One region of the Ferrimonas balearica DSM 9799 genome, then DNA from elsewhere that is predicted to be linked to it. Evidence: riboswitches for the same ligand, from Rfam matches in the RefSeq annotation. Region 1 holds a riboswitch; the other holds the start of a gene.
What was found. A riboswitch is a leader RNA that binds a small molecule or an ion and turns the genes downstream of it on or off. The one in region 1 is predicted to bind thiamine pyrophosphate.
Positions count from the first base shown of each region.

Region 1 (7,825 bases):
CCCGGCGCCCAATGCCACGGCGCCCATCAGGCCGTTATGCAGGTACGCCCGCACCACTGCCAGCGCGTCCTCCATCACGTAGCCCTGAGCCAGCACCGTCGCCAGGGCGGAAGCCAGGGTACAGCCGCTGCCGTGGGTGTGTTGGGTGGCGATGCGGGGGCCATCGAACAGCGTGGTCAACGCCGCGCTGCTGAAATAGTCCACGCAACGGCCCGGATGCAGATGGTCAAAGTGGCCGCCTTTGGCCAGCACCGCCCGGGCGCCCCGTTGATGCAACTGTTGGCAGGCCGCCACCACCGCAGCGGGGGAATCGATCACCATGCCGGTCAGGGCCGCCAGTTCATCGCCATTCGGGGTGATGACTTCGACATAGGGCAGCAGCGCATCGAACTGGTCACTGGCTTCACAGACGTTCAGCATGCCGCCGGAGCTGGCCACCAGCACCGGGTCCAGAATCACCGGTGGTAACCCGGCCTGATGCGCCGCAAACCAGTCCGCCAGTGCCTCAATATGGGCCGGGCCCGGCAGCAGGCCAATCTTAATGGCCTGGGGCGGCAAGTCGGCCCACAGGGTATCGAGCTGGGCCAGCATCCCCTTGACCGACACCGCTTCAACGTGGTCCACCGCCACGGAGCTTTGCGCCGTGATGCAGGTGATCACCGAACAGCCGTGGCCACCGAGGTCGCGCATGGTCAGCAGGTCCGCCTGGATCCCGGCACCGCCGCCGGAATCACTGCCGGCGATGGTCCAGACGATGGGCGGTTTGCCCAGGGTTTGGGGCGATACCGCTGCCCCGTCTGATTGCGTCATTGCTTAAGCCTCGGATTGAACCTTTGAGTAGAGTTGCGCACCGCTCTGGCGGAACTCCTCCGCCTTGGCGGCCATACCGGCATCGGCGTCGAGCTGTTCAATCTCGATCAACGCCTCCGGATTGGCGGCAGCGTAGTCGCGCACCTCCTGAGTGATCTTCATGGAGCAGAACTTGGGCCCGCACATGGAGCAGAAGTGGGCCACCTTGGCGCTCTCCTGGGGCAGCGTGGCATCGTGGTAGGCTTTGGCGGTTTCCGGATCCAGCGACAGATTGAACTGGTCCTCCCAGCGGAATTCGAAGCGGGCCAGTGACAGCGCGTTATCGCGGATCTGAGCGCCCGGGTGGCCCTTGGCGACGTCAGCGGCGTGGGCAGCAATCTTGTAGGCGATCAGGCCCTGCTTGACGTCCTCTTTGCCCGGCAGACCCAGATGTTCCTTGGGGGTGACGTAGCAGAGCATGGCGCAGCCGTACCAGCCGATCATGGCGGCACCGATGCCGGAGGTGAAGTGGTCGTAGCCCGGTGCTACATCGGTGATCTGCGGGCCCAGGGTGTAAAACGGCGCCTCCATGCAGTCCTGCAACTGCTTCTCCATATTGATCTTCACCAGGTGCATCGGCACATGGCCCGGGCCTTCGATAATGGTCTGCACATCGTGTTGCCAGGCGATACGGGTCAACTCACCCAGGGTTTCCAGCTCGGCGAACTGGGCCCGGTCATTCGCGTCGACAATGGCGCCGGGGCGCATGCCATCCCCCAACGAGAGTGAGACGTCGTACTGGGCACAGATGCGGCAGATTTCATCGAAATGCTCATAGAGAAAGTTCTCTTTGTGGTGGTAGAGACACCACTTGGCCATGATCGAGCCCCCGCGGGAGACGATGCCTGTGACCCGCTCGGCGGTCATCGGTACGTAACGCAGCAGGACGCCCGCATGGATGGTGAAGTAATCCACCCCCTGCTCGGCCTGCTCAATCAGGGTGTCGCGGAACACCGCCCAGGTCAGGTCTTCGGCCACGCCGTTCACCTTCTCCAGCGCCTGATAGATCGGCACCGTGCCGATGGGCACCGGCGAGTTACGGATGATCCACTCCCGGGTTTCGTGGATATGGCGGCCGGTGGAGAGATCCATCACAGTGTCCGCGCCCCAGCGGCAGGACCATACCAGTTTCTCCACCTCCTCTTCGATGGAGGAGCTGACGGAGGAGTTGCCGATGTTGGCGTTGACCTTCACCAGGAAGTTACGGCCGATGATCATCGGCTCCGCTTCCGGGTGGTTGATGTTGGCGGGGATGATGGCGCGGCCACGGGCGATCTCGTCGCGCACAAACTCCGGGGTGATCGCCTCCGGCAGGTTGGCGCCGAAGCTCTGACCCGGGTGGGTCCGCTTCAGGATCTCGTTGCGGATCCGCTCCCGCCCCAGGTTCTCCCGGATCGCCACATACTCCATCTCGGGGGTGACAATGCCGGCACGGGCATAGTGAAGCTGGGTCACGTTGCGTCCCGGCTTGGCCCGACGAGGCTTGGGCAGCTGCTCGAACCGCAGGTGGTCGAAGCCGCCGTCGGCCAGGCGCTGCTGGGTAAAGTGGGAGCTGGCACCGGACAGGGTTTCGCTGTCCTCCCGCTCCAGAATCCAGTCGCGGCGCAACGGTTTGAGGCCCGCTCGCACGTCCAGATTGGCGTTGGGATCGCTGTAGGGCCCGGCGGTGTCATACACCGGTATCGCCTCGTTGTCGCGGGTGATGGGGTTGTGCTGGTCACCGCCGATGACCGAGGGCGACTGGTCAATCTCGCGCATGCCGACACGGATGTCCGGGCGGGAGCCGGTCAGGTACAGCTTGCGGGAGTTGGGAAACGGGTTTCCCTGCAGGTTATCCAGATAGTGCTGTGCCGCATCGCGGCGTTGACGGCGGGAAAGGCCGTTATTGGGGGTGTCAGTCGACATTGCAATCTCCAAGTGTTCCCTATGGAAAATTGCCTGTCGGACGTGAGCCTGCTGGCGAACAATTTGAGCGCCCACGAGTGCGTGATTAACTCGATTACTGGCCGAGGAGCCAATGGGGGCGTTGCTTGTTTTCCTACGCCGGTACTAACCGGTTCAGGTTCCACGGATCCCGCTTTCGCGATCTCAGCCCATTCAACTGGGCACTCCGACAAGACCGGGGCAGTATGGCAACATCATCCGGCCAATACAACTCGGAACAGTGGCGAAGCCTCACCCATAACTCCGCCTAAAAACCAAAGAGAAGCCAGCCACTGATTGGTGCCAGGCGCTCAGCCCAAGCCTTTGAAAAAGTGCGGCATGGCTCCCAGAACCGGCGCGTTGGAGAAGAGAATATTCGAACCGGTTGCTACACTGCAAACGCCCGATGGGACGCCCTCTGCGCCCAGCAACGGAACCGAAAAGAGAAGTCCGATGTCCGCCTACCAAACCCTACTGGACGACGCCGCCCGACTGGTGCGTCAAACCAACCTGACTCCGGCCCAGAAGCAGCTGGCCCTGTACCAGCGACTGGAAGCCGCCCTGCCCGGTTGCGCCTACGACGACGAGGTGGCCGAGGCGGTCAGCAGTGGCCTGCTGCACGAGATGTTTGAACCGGCGGCGCCCTTTAAACCGCGCTACACCCTGCCGGACTACGCCGTCACCCTGAACCAGGGCAGCGCCTTTTTGGAACTTGAGCCGGCAGAGGATTTCGATGACGCCCTGCACCTGCTCACTATCCTCTATCAGCACGTGCCGTCGGTGACCACCTACCCGGTGTTCCTGGGCCATCTGGACACCCTGCTGGAACCCTATGCCGCGGAACTGAGCGACGAGCAGCTCTACCGCAAGTTGCGCCGCTTCTGGCAGATGATCGACCGCATCGTGCCGGACTCCTTTGCCCACGTGAACCTGGGTCCGCAGGACAGCCGTGTTGGCCGCTCTCTGCTGCGCATCGACGCCGAACTGGCGCAGGCGGTGCCCAACCTGACCTTCCGTTATCAGCAGGGGATCACGCCGGATGATCTGCTTGAGCAACTGACCGACAACATCATCCGTTGCAACAAGCCCCACATCGCCAACCATGAGCGCATCGCCCGTGACTTCGAGGGCGACTACGCCAACGTCAGCTGCTTTAACTCGCTGCCGTTGGGCGGCGGTGCCCACACCCTGCTGCGCCTGAATCTGCGGGTCTCCTTTGGCCTGTGCGATGGCACGGTGGAGGACTACCTGGCCAACGCCCTGCCCCGCTGCGTTGACCTGATGACCCGTGGCCTGGCACACCGCATCAATGCGCTGGTGGAAGACACCCAGTTCTACCGCCACCACTTCCTCTGTCAGGAGGGTCTGCTGGACCCGGCGAAGTTCACCGCCATGTTTGGGATCTACGGCACCGCCGAACTGGTCAACCAACTGATGGCGGCTCAGGGCAAAACCGGTCGTTACGGCCTGGATGAGGAAGCCAATGTGCTGGCCGAGCGCATCATCGCTGCCTACGCCGAAGCGGTTGAGGCGATCCGCCTCCCGCACTGCCTGGACAACAAGGTGATGCTGCACGCCCAGTCCGGCATCTCTTGCGACACCGAAGAGACCGCCGGCACCCGCATTCCGATCGGTGAAGAGCCGGACCCGGCCAGCTACATCCGCGCCACCGCCCGGATGCACACCTACTTCCAGGCCGGGGTCAGTGACATCCTTGGATTTGACCCGACCATCCGCCGCAATCCCGACGCACTGACCCGCCTGATCAAGGGTGGCTTCCGCCTCGGCATGCGGGTATTCACCGCCAACCTGTCCGACAGCGATCTGGTTCGGGTCACCGGTTTTCTGGTGAAAAAGTCCGACATTGAGAAGTACCGTCAGCAGGCGGAGCGTCACACCTCGACGGCGCTGGGACTGGAGGCGGTGGACGTGGGTCAGATCCTGTCTCGCCAGGCCCGCACCCTGAACCACGAACAGAACCCCACCAACCTGTGGTAAGCCTGAAACCGATGGGGCCGGCTCAGACCGGCCTTCGCTTTGGCAAACTGACGGCGCCCGCCCTGCAGGCGCCGGTTAACCGCATCCTGCCGTTCTCCTGTGTTGACGGGCCGGGCAGCCGGATGGTGGTGTTCTTCCAGGGCTGCAACATGAACTGCCCCAGTTGCCACAACCCGCACACCATCGGCCACTGCAACCACTGCCTCGACTGTGTGCCCCACTGCCCGAACGGCGCCCTGGTGGACGCCAGCGTCAACGGCAAGCGCAAGCTGGCGCACAGCGCGCCGCAGTGCCAGAACTGCGAAAGCTGTTTGCCGCACTGTGGCCGCAATGGCAGCCCATATGCCCGTCGCCATGACGTCGCCAGTCTGGTGAAACAGATCGCCGACCACGCCCCCTTGCTGGATGGGGTGACCTTCTCCGGCGGTGAAGCCACCCTCCAGCACCGCTTTCTTGGCGCGCTGATGGCACAGCTGAAACAGCACCCGGAGTGCGCACACCTTAACCTGTTGATCGACTCCAACGGCTTAACCGATGGGGCGCATTGGGACGGTTTGCTGCCCCATGCCGATGGCGTGATGCTGGACATTAAGGCGATGGATCCGGCACTGCACAAAACCCTCACCGGTCGCGACAATGCCAAGGTGCTGGCCAGTGCCCGATTGCTGGCAGAGCAGGACAAGCTGGCGGAGCTGCGGTTTTTGCTGATCGAGCACCACAACGACAGCGATGCCGAGCTGGATGCCCTGGCCGCGTTTATCCGAGCCTTGCCGGGGCAGCGACCGCTGAAACTTAACGGCTTCCGCCATCACGGCGTTCGGGAGCAAGCCCGCCAGTGGGCTGAAACCACCGAACTCCGCTTGCAACAAGTGGCCAGCCGGTTGCAGCAACAGGGCATCGACGCCCGCATCAACGCCGCGCCCTGACCCTTGCGAGCTGACGGGGGCACTGTTAACCTTGCTCGCCCCCGCAGTACAGGAGTTCCCCCATCGTGTCACCATTGCTGCAACGTGACGTCTATCTGTTTGACCTCGACAACACCCTCTACGCACCGGAATCCGGCATCCTTGACCAGGTTGGCCAGCGCATGCGCGACTTTGTCGCCCGCCAGTTTGACCTGACCCCCACCGACGCCCACGAATTCTGCCAACGCTACTACAAACAGTACGGAGGCACCCTGCGCGGCCTGCAACTGCATCACCCGGAAGTGGACCTGGAAGCGTTCTCCCATTACGCCCACGATGTCGCCCTGGATGCGCTGCCGCGGGTACCAGAGCTGGCCGATGAACTGCTGGCTACCGAGAAACGCCGAATCCTCTTTACCAACTCCCCCCGCGCCTACGCCGAACGACTGCTCGACCATCTGGGCCTGAGCCACTGCTTCGAAGGGCTGTTCAGCGTTGAGCAGGTGGATTTTCAGATGAAGCCCCACCCCCACGCCTTCAAAACCATCTGCGATCACTTTGGTTTTCACGCCGACAGCGCGGTGATGTTTGATGACCAGCCGGACAACCTGAGTACCGCCCGCACCATGGGGATGCGCACGGTTCTGGTCAACCGTCATGACCTGGCCAATCCGGACGCCTGCTACCGCACCGAAGACCTGACCGACTTCCTCAGCCGCCTCAACCGCGCCTGAGCCCCCCCTCCCGTCCGGATCGACTACCCTTGCAGTTACCACTGCCTGGGCGGGAGGGCCCCATGATCCGCCACTACTACCTCAGCACCAGCCTTTGGGAGCTGCAACTGGTGGAGCGGCAGCTGGAAAAACAGGGATTGAGTCCAGCCCAGATCCACGTGCACAGCCGCCACCCAACCCTGTTACGGCGCTTCCACCTGCTGCCGGTGTCCTCCCTGATGCTCTATGACCTGCTCTATTACGCCTGGCGGGGCCTCCAGCTTGGCGCCGGGCTGGCGATGGCATTGCTGGCTCTGGCGTTTTGGTGGGGTGTCGGAGAACTGGGTTGGGTGCCGATCTGGATGTTTGCCGCGCTGGTGCTTGGCTTTTGTACCTGGGAAGGTGGCCTGATTGGCCTGCAGCACCCGCACCATCGCATCGACAGCTTTGACAAAGCGATCGCTCAGGGGATGCACCTGATGATGGTCGATGTGGCGCCAGGACAACGTCACTCTCTGGATGCCGTGGTGGCCCGCCATCCCGGCCTGATGGCCCAGGGCACCGCCGAGGGGGTGCCTCAGCCCATGCTCACCTTTCAGGAGCGGGTGATGCAGTGGCGCAGCCGCAAGCCGCGTTGATCGCCCCGACTCTGCGCACAGTGCACCAAAACGCCCCCACTTATGGGGGCGTTTTCTATTCAGGCCGGTGATGGGCCTGGCCATCAGGAATCGTCCAGATTTTTCCTCGACGCCACCTCCGGCGCCCTTGCCGGGGCATGCAGAACCTGGTGCCCCCGAAACCCTCTCAAGGTGCCGATAGCCGCAGTCAGCCAGGCACACAGCAGCCCGACAAACAGCAGGACCGCAGCCCACTCGAACAACGGCAGTCCCGTATGCAGCGCGATTTGCGTGGTGCCGGTTACGCACGTGCCCACCGGAAAGGTAAACGCCCACCAGGTCAGCGCAAACGGCATCTTCTTACGGAACGCGCGTAACGTCAGCAGGGCCGCCATAAAGGACCAATAGAAAGCAAAACCCCAAACCGGAATGCCATACAGCGTTGCCATCGCATTCAGGCTGCCGGCCAGGGGCTGGTCAACAATGTTCAGCGCGACCAGCCCCAGCGCGCCAGCCGCTGTCACCGACTGGCCCAACGGCCCCAATACAATCCAGAGCGTCGGCACCCTTGCCCCGCCGGAGGTGCCGTAGTGCGCTAACCGGCTCCAGATCAGGGTGATGATGATCAGCGCCCCAACCAGACTGACACCAAACAGGGCGTAACAGAGGTAGAGCATGGTCTGTTGCAGGACCAACCCGGACGCATGGGGGATCAGCATGGCCCCAATGGCAGCCGACACCATTGGCGAGACCACCGGCATCAGCCATCCCCCGAACGCCGCATCCGGACGCACCCTGTGGTGGGTGAACAGCCGAAACG
Region 1 is NC_014541.1:2,276,203-2,284,027, forward strand. Features, by position in the region: gene thiE (thiamine phosphate synthase) at 1-810, opposite strand, end outside; gene thiC (phosphomethylpyrimidine synthase ThiC) at 814-2,754, opposite strand; TPP riboswitch at 2,867-2,972, opposite strand; gene FBAL_RS10355 (YjjI family glycine radical enzyme) at 3,226-4,770, shown strand; gene FBAL_RS10360 (YjjW family glycine radical enzyme activase) at 4,764-5,696, shown strand; gene FBAL_RS10365 (pyrimidine 5'-nucleotidase) at 5,762-6,409, shown strand; gene FBAL_RS10370 (hypothetical protein) at 6,472-7,026, shown strand; gene FBAL_RS10375 (TDT family transporter) at 7,110-7,825, opposite strand, start outside.

Region 2 (7,825 bases), 500 kb from region 1:
CCTGTTTCGCCCCTTTATGCTGATGCTGGTGCTGTACGGACTGTTCTGTCTGTTTGGTTTGTGGCGTGGTTGGCGAGAGCAGAAACGGCTGGCCCGCCGACGGCGTCGCCAGTGACGCTGTAAAGCTGGCGACACCCGGCAATCAAGCGGATGACATCACTGCCATTTTTCCTGCGGGTGCGAGGCTCGTATAATAACAGCTGTCTTACTACAGCCTGATTTGGGAGCCCTTCATGGCCGAAGAAACCCTGTTCTCCAAGATTGTCCGTCGCGAAATTCCTGCCGAGATCCTCTACCAGGACGATCTGGTCACCGCCTTTAAGGACATTCAACCCAAGGCACCGCATCACATTCTGCTGATCCCCAACCACCTGATCCCCACCGTCAACGACGTGACCCACGACGATGAGCTGGCGCTGGGCCGCCTGTTTACCGTGGCCGCCAAGCTGGCCAAGCAACTGGGCATTGATGAAGACGGCTACCGCCTGATCATGAACTGCAACCGTCATGGTGGTCAGGAGGTGTATCACGTGCATATGCACCTGCTGGGCGGCCGCGCACTCGGACCGATGTTGGCCTCATGATGCGACCGGATAACAGCGAATTTTTCCCCCTGACCGGACTGGCCAGCCGCTTTGTTGAGCAGTTGGCACAGTGCCGCGCACTGGGGGTGAAAACCCTCGAAGGCAGTGAGCACCACGTGTTGCTGGAGTTGCCCTACAACGAACAGTTGGTGGGTTATCCCGATACCGGCGTACTCCACGGCGGGGTGATCACGACCCTGATGGATACCGCCTCCGGTGCCGCGGTGGTGTGTGCGGTGACTCAAGCCTCCGGCGAGATTGAGCTCTGTCCGACCCTGGACCTGCGGGTTGACTACATGAAGGCGGCTGAGCCCGGTAAGCCGGTGTACGGTTTTGCCGAGTGTTTCAAGCTCACCAGTGCGGTCGCTTTTACCCGCGGCATCGCCTACCAGGACTCCATGGATGACCCCATTGCCCAGGCGGTGGGTTCCTTTATGCGCATCGGTCCTGAGCTGATGACGGACAGTTTCCGTCAGGCGTTGAAGGGGGAGTAATGGACTTAAAGCAACTGCTTAAGGAAGCCAACGCGGACAACGATTACGGTCGGCTGTTGGATCTGGTGCCCTATGCCCGCTTTATCGGTATGGAGTGTGAGCGCTTTGGCGACGAGATGGTGTTCCGTCTGCCCGCCAAGGAGCAAAACCTGGGCAACCCGATGTTACCGGCCTTGCACGGTGGGGTGATTGCCGGTTTTATGGAGATGTCAGCGATTCTGCAGCTGATGGTGCTGATGCAGACCACCCGGGTGCCTAAAATTGTCGACTTTTCCATCGATTATTTGCGTGCAGGCTATGCCCGCGAGACCTATTGTGAGTGTAAGATCACCCGTCAGGGCCGACGCGTGGCCAATGTGAGTGTCAGCTGCTGGCAAACCAATCGGAAGCAGCCCATAGCGACCGCGAGGGCACACTTCCTGATCGACTAGGATAGGAGGCAAGGATGAAAGCGTGGATAGGGGTATTACTGCTGTGCCTGACGGGGTGCAGTTCCATTACGGCGGGCGTTGCGGCCCGCTCCGACCGGTCCGAGCTGCGCATTGATTCCAGCAGCGTCGCCCGTGAAGTCAGCATCGAGCAGGTGCAGAAAGGCTACCAGGGCGAACGCTTGCAAGCCTCGGCGGTGTTGATCTCCCGGGTCAGCACCGACCGCTACCTGCAGTACAAATTCACCTTCTATGACGCCAGTGGCGTGCCGGTGGAACCCGATGCCATGAGTTGGCGACCGGTTAACCTGCATGGTGGCGAGCGTCGCCCGGTTACGGCAGTCGCTCCGACTACTTTGGCCACCGAATTCGAGATATATGTCCGTCGAGCTACGGACGAATAGAGCTGGAAAAACTCCTTTACAATTGGCCATTTAAAACCGGCAGTGACTGTGATGTCTGTCGGTTTTTTTGTTGGCATTTCCGCTAGAATGGCAGCCAATTCAACCGCCCTCACGGACGATTGCACGGTATTGGGCCCACCCTTTTGCTGTTTTCTGGAGAAATGCCATGACCGACATGTTCCTCGAGATCTCCCCCGTGATGTTTTCCACCCCGCTGCTGTCTGGTGTTATCAGCACCTTCCTGACCGTGGGGATCGCCTACTGGGCTTATCTGGCCTACGACTACAACCGTACTGAGACCGAGCCAAAGCTCTGGAATAAGTAACCCGCTTTCCGAAAGCCCGCCGATTGGCGGGCTTTTTTGTGTCTGATGTCCCAAAACCCGCCGCTTTTGGATATACTCCGCTGCGCCACGGGGTGTGCCACGCACTGAGATCCTCCACTGAGGGAACCCGTTGAACCTGATCCGGTTAATACCGGCGTAGGAATGGCGCGCCCAGGCTCCCCGTTACCGTCGTCCGGATCAGATCGTTTTGACCTGCAATCAAGAGAATCGATACGGACATGAGACGCTCTTTGCTCTCCCTGGCCATGCTGGCCGCTCTCCCCGTCGCCGCAGAAGAGGCGATGGAAACCCTGACTGTTGTGGCCGACTTCCGAGGCCAATCGCTGGCGGAACTGCCGGCGTCCGCCACCGTGCTGGATGCGCAGCAGCTGGAGGACGAAGGGGGAGAGCACTTTGAGGATGCCCTGCACCGAATTCCCAACCTGAACTGGTCCGGTGGCAGCTCGCGCCCGCGCTATTTCCAGATCCGCGGTGTGGGTGAGCAGGAGGAGTATCAGGGGGCGCCCAACAGCTCTGTTGGTTTTATCGTTGATGACATCGACCTGTCCGGCATCGGCATGGCGGCGAGCCTGTTTGATCTGTCCCAGCTGGAAGTGTTGCGCGGGCCGCAGGGCACCCGTTATGGCGCCAACGCGCTGGCGGGTCTGATCTACCTGAAAAGCAATGATCCCACCGAACTGTTTGAGGCAGGCACCGAGATCAGCGTCGGCGAAGACAACCAGCTGACCGTGGGCGCTTACGCGTCCGGTGCGGCCGACGATAACGGTGAACTGCTGTACCGGGTGGCGGTGCAGAATCACCAGCAGGATGGTTACCGCTACAACGCCTATCTCGACCGCGACGACACCAACGCCCGTGACGAAACCACTGTGCGGGCGAAACTGCGTTGGCTGCCCACCGACACCTTCCAGGCCGACCTGACCTTCCTGCACGCTAATCTGGATAACGGCTACGACGTCTGGACCCTCGACAACAACGGGTTTACCACCAGCACCGACGAGCCGGGCGTTGACAGCCAACGCACCAATGGCGCGTCGCTCAAGCTGAACTGGGCAGTCTCTGAGGCCGTCAACCTCACCGCCATCACCAGCTACGCCAACAGCCGCACCCAGCACGCCTACGACGGTGACTGGTCCAACTCCGACTACTGGGCGGGACTGGATTGCCCGGTCTACGACGAGAACTGGAACGTGGTGGGCAGCGAGCCCTGCGTCTACGACTACTACTGGGACAAATCCGCCAAGCGCGACACCATCAGCCAGGAGGTGCGTTTTGCCTCCGGCGAAGCGGGGCGCATCTTTGCTGGCACCACCGATTGGCTGGTGGGGGTCTACTACAGCCGGCTGAAAGAGCACAACGATCTGGAAAGCTATTACAACGGCTTCCCGGACCAGTTCCTGATCAGTGACTACAAAGCCGCCAATACGGCGCTGTTCGGTCAGCTGGACTCCACCCTCGGCGCCTGGGAGCTCTCCGCTGGCCTGCGTGTCGAATACCGCCAGAGCGACTACGCCGATGATGCCGGCGAAAGCTTTGACCCGAAAGAGACCATGTGGGGTGGCCACCTCTCTGCCAGCCGTGCCCTGGCTGAGGGCCATCGTGCCTACGTGCGCCTGGCACGGGGCTACAAAGCGGGTGGTTTCAATATGGGCCTGCCACCGGTGCTGGAGGGGCAAACCGAATTTGAGTCCGAAACCCTCTACAACTACGAGCTGGGCCTGAAGAGCCGCTGGTTTGATGGTGCGGTGAACAGCAACCTGGCGCTGTTTTACATGGATCGTCAGAACCAGCAGGTGGAAGCCTCGCTGCAGGATCCGGACAACCCTCAGCGCTTCTTCCTGTACACCAACAACGCCGGTGCATCCGAGAACTACGGCCTGGAGCTGGACGTGAACTGGCAGGCCACTCGTCAACTGGAGATCTACGGTACCCTGGGTCTGTTGAAGGCGCGCTATAACACCTACCTGCTGCCGGAAGCTGACGGCTCCTTTACCGACCTGTCCGGCCGCGAACTGGCCCATGCCCCCAACTATCAGTACACCCTGGGGGGCACCTACCGGGCTGATAATGGCTGGTTCACCAACCTCAACCTCAATGGGGTGGACGCGTTTTACTACTCCGACAGCCACGATGCCCGCTCGGAGGCGTACACTCTGGTCAACGCCAAGCTGGGTTACGAGGCACAGAACTGGGCACTCTATCTGTGGGGGCGCAACCTGACTGACGAACAGTACGGGGTGCGCGGTTTCTACTTTGGCAATGAGCCAAACGACGGCTGGGCCGAAAAGCTGTACGTTCGCTACGGTGACCCGCGCCAGTTTGGCCTGACTTTCCGTTATGACTACCTGTAAGGAGCCTGCCATGCAATTGGCCGTTGAAATCAGTCTGTACCCGCTCAAGGACGACTATCTGAGTGTGATTAAGTGGTTTATCCAACGCCTTGATCAGTATCCGGAGGTGCGCCGCCTGACCAATGGTATGAGCACTCAGTTGCTGGGGGATTACGATGCGGTGATGGCGCTGCTCGCCACCGAGATGAAGGCCGCCCACGAGCAGTGGGGCAAAGGGGTGTTCGTCTGCAAGTTCATTCCGGGTGGAGTCAACCTTGACCACAGTGAGTGACTGGCTGCAGCAGGCCGCCTCTGAAGCCCACGCCCTTTCCGGCTGGGAAGCGGTGGCGGTGTTGCTGGCCATTGCCTACCTGCTGCTGGCGATGCGTCGCAGCCTGTGGTGCTGGCCCGCTGCGGCGGCCAGCACCCTGATCTACACCGTCCTGTTCTGGAAAGTGGCGTTGCTGATGGAGTCCGTCCTCAACGTCTACTACCTGGCGATGGCCGCTTACGGCTACTGGCAGTGGCGTTTCGGCGGTCAGCGGGGAGACGGTTTGCCGCTGGTGCGCTGGTCGGCGTCGACCCACCTGGCAGTCATTTTGGCCACCGGCATGGTGGCGCTGGGCGTGGGTTACCTGATGGACAACCACACCCATGCGGACATGGCCTATCTGGATGCCATGACCACCTGTTTTGCGGTCGTTACTACGGTGATGGTGGCCCGAAAAGTGGTGGAAAACTGGTTGTACTGGGTGGTGATCGACTTTGCCTCCATCTACCTCTATCTGGCCAAGGGCTTCTACCTCACCGCCGCCCTGTTCGTATTTTACGTGGGGATGGCCACGGTGGCGTACTTCCAGTGGCGCAGCCAGTACCAGCGTGAAAGCACACCGGACCTGGGGCTTCAGGGTGCCTGAACAACTGAAACACGCCTTGGCCCGCCTGAAAACGGCGGGCTTTTGCTGGCAGCGGATCCAACCGCTGGATGGGGGGCTGGGCAACCGGCTTTGGCGCCTGCAGGGCGCGGGCGACTGGGTACTGCGCCTGCACAACCCGGAATTGGCGTTCTGCGTTGACCGGGAGCAGGAGCCGCGGGCCTGGCGCGCCTGCGCTGAGCGTGGACTGGCGCCGTCCCTGTGCCACTGGGAGCCCGATTTCAGTGTGTCGCAATACGCGGGCAGTTCACCGTCACAGCCGCAGGAGCAGCCACTGCTGGCATTGATGCTGGCGTTGCACCAACTGCCGGGACACTGGAACCCGGTGGATCCGGTTGTACGCATCCGGCAGTACCTGGAAACCCCGTCTGAGGCGCTTCGCCACTATTGGCCGCAGTTACCGCAACTGGCCGCCCAGCTGGCCTTGTCGAAGCTGCCTGACGGATTCTGTCATCACGACCTGCACTGCGGCAATCTGCTGATCGACTCCAAAGGGCAGTGGCGTGTGATTGACTTTGAATACGCGGGCAGGGGTTCGCCTTTGATGGATCTGGCCCCCTGGCTGGATGGCACGGATCCCGGACTGACGTCTCCGCTTTGGCGGGAATACCTGATACAACGGGGCTTGAGCCCGGACCAGCAGGAGTGGACCGCCATGCGGGCGGCGATGGCACTCTATGGATTATTGGGGGCCGCCTGGTCAGAGCGAATGGATCGATGTCACAGCGATCGAATTTACTCTCAATGGCGTAAACACTACCTTGAACAGGTAAGGGTATGGCTACCCTGATGGTTTTCAAACGGGAGTGTCGACATGGAAGCAACGCTGGCGAGAGGATGTGAACCCCGGAGGTGCCGATGAAGCGGTGCCTGCTGGTGGTGCTGTTACTGGGCCTGTTGGCAGGCTGCTCGCCGCGTTTTGTTTACGGTTGGCTGGATTGGATCATCCCCTGGCAAGTCGATGATTATGTGACCCTCAACCGGGACCAGGAAAGCAGCCTGGACTTTATGATCGGCAAGCAGGTGCGCTGGCACCGGGCACATGAGCTGCCATTGTACCTGGCTCATCTGGAGCGCTTGCAGAGGGACCTGGCCGAGCCACTTGACCAGGAACTGGTGCTGGCCCACATGCAGGAAGCGTCTGAGCATTGGTACCGGTTGTTTGCCAAGCTGCTGCCGGACCTGGTCAGGCTCATCCAGTCGTTCAGCGATGAGCAGGTCGAGGAGATGCTGGCCCAGGTTAACAAGGACAACGCCGAACTGCGCGAGGAGTACGGCGATATGACCCTGGAGGAGCGCATCAAGCGCGCCAACAAGCGCATGGACAAGTCGATGCGCAAATGGATAGGCAAACTCTCTCCGGCCCAGAAAGCGGCCATTGCCGATTACAACCGTAATCGACACAACACCCTTGAGCTCTGGCTGGCGTACCGGGAAGACTGGATCGCCCATTTTTCCGATGCCCTCTATAACCGGGCCGATGGTGAACGCCTCAAGCGGGAACTGACCCTGCTTCTGGTCACTCCCGACGAGCTGAAGGGCCAGCAATACCTGAGCCAAATTTTGGACAACCGGCGCCGCCTGGCGCAGGGTCTGATCACCATCCATGCGGAGATGACGCCCCGGCAAACCCGTAAGCTGAACCGGGAACTGGATGATTTACAGGCGGATCTTGAATACCTGATCCACAAAGATTGAGCCACACTGTTGAAAGCGTTAGGGCAACCTACCGGTCTTGCCCTGTAACTCAAGTAAAACAGGGGCTCACTCATGCAAACCCTCATTCAACTGTGGCAACGCTTCTATTCCGCCACCACCGCTCTGGATGGGTTGGCGCCATTGGCGCTGCGCCTGTATCTGGCGCCGGTACTGATTCAGGCGGGCTGGAACAAGGCGGGTCACTTTGCTGATACCGCCGCCTGGTTTGGTAATCCGGACTGGGGATTGGGACTGCCCATGCCCGAACTGATGGCGGCTCTGGCCATCGGCGCTGAATTGATCGGCGGCATTTTACTTCTGCTGGGCTGGCTGACCCGACTGATGTGCATTCCACTGATGGTGACCATGCTGGTGGCTGCCTTTGCGGTGCACTGGCAGAACGGCTGGCTGGCCATCGCGGATCCCAGCTCATGGCTGGCCAATGACCGGGTCATGGAATCGGCGGAGAAGTTGGAACGGGCCCGCGGAATTCTGCAGGAGCATGGCAATTATGAGTGGCTGACCAGTTCCGGCAACGTGGTGATTCTCAACAACGGCATTGAGTTTGCCATCACCTATTTCGTTATGCTGCTGGCGCTCTACTTC
Region 2 is NC_014541.1:1,774,307-1,782,131, forward strand. Features, by position in the region: gene FBAL_RS20715 (hypothetical protein) at 1-115, shown strand, start outside; gene hinT (purine nucleoside phosphoramidase) at 234-584, shown strand; gene FBAL_RS08070 (PaaI family thioesterase) at 581-1,078, shown strand; gene FBAL_RS08075 (PaaI family thioesterase) at 1,078-1,509, shown strand; gene FBAL_RS08080 (YcfL family putative periplasmic lipoprotein) at 1,524-1,910, shown strand; gene FBAL_RS20440 (hypothetical protein) at 2,077-2,235, shown strand; TPP riboswitch at 2,314-2,415, shown strand; gene FBAL_RS08085 (TonB-dependent receptor) at 2,475-4,607, shown strand; gene FBAL_RS08090 (YkoF family thiamine/hydroxymethylpyrimidine-binding protein) at 4,618-4,878, shown strand; gene pnuC (nicotinamide riboside transporter PnuC) at 4,862-5,503, shown strand; gene FBAL_RS08100 (phosphotransferase) at 5,496-6,311, shown strand; gene FBAL_RS08105 (DUF6279 family lipoprotein) at 6,380-7,219, shown strand; gene FBAL_RS08110 (HvfX family Cu-binding RiPP maturation protein) at 7,292-7,825, shown strand, end outside.
Region 2: linked by a shared signal. The riboswitch ahead of FBAL_RS08085 (TonB-dependent receptor) and the one ahead of thiC (phosphomethylpyrimidine synthase ThiC) in region 1 are both predicted to bind thiamine pyrophosphate.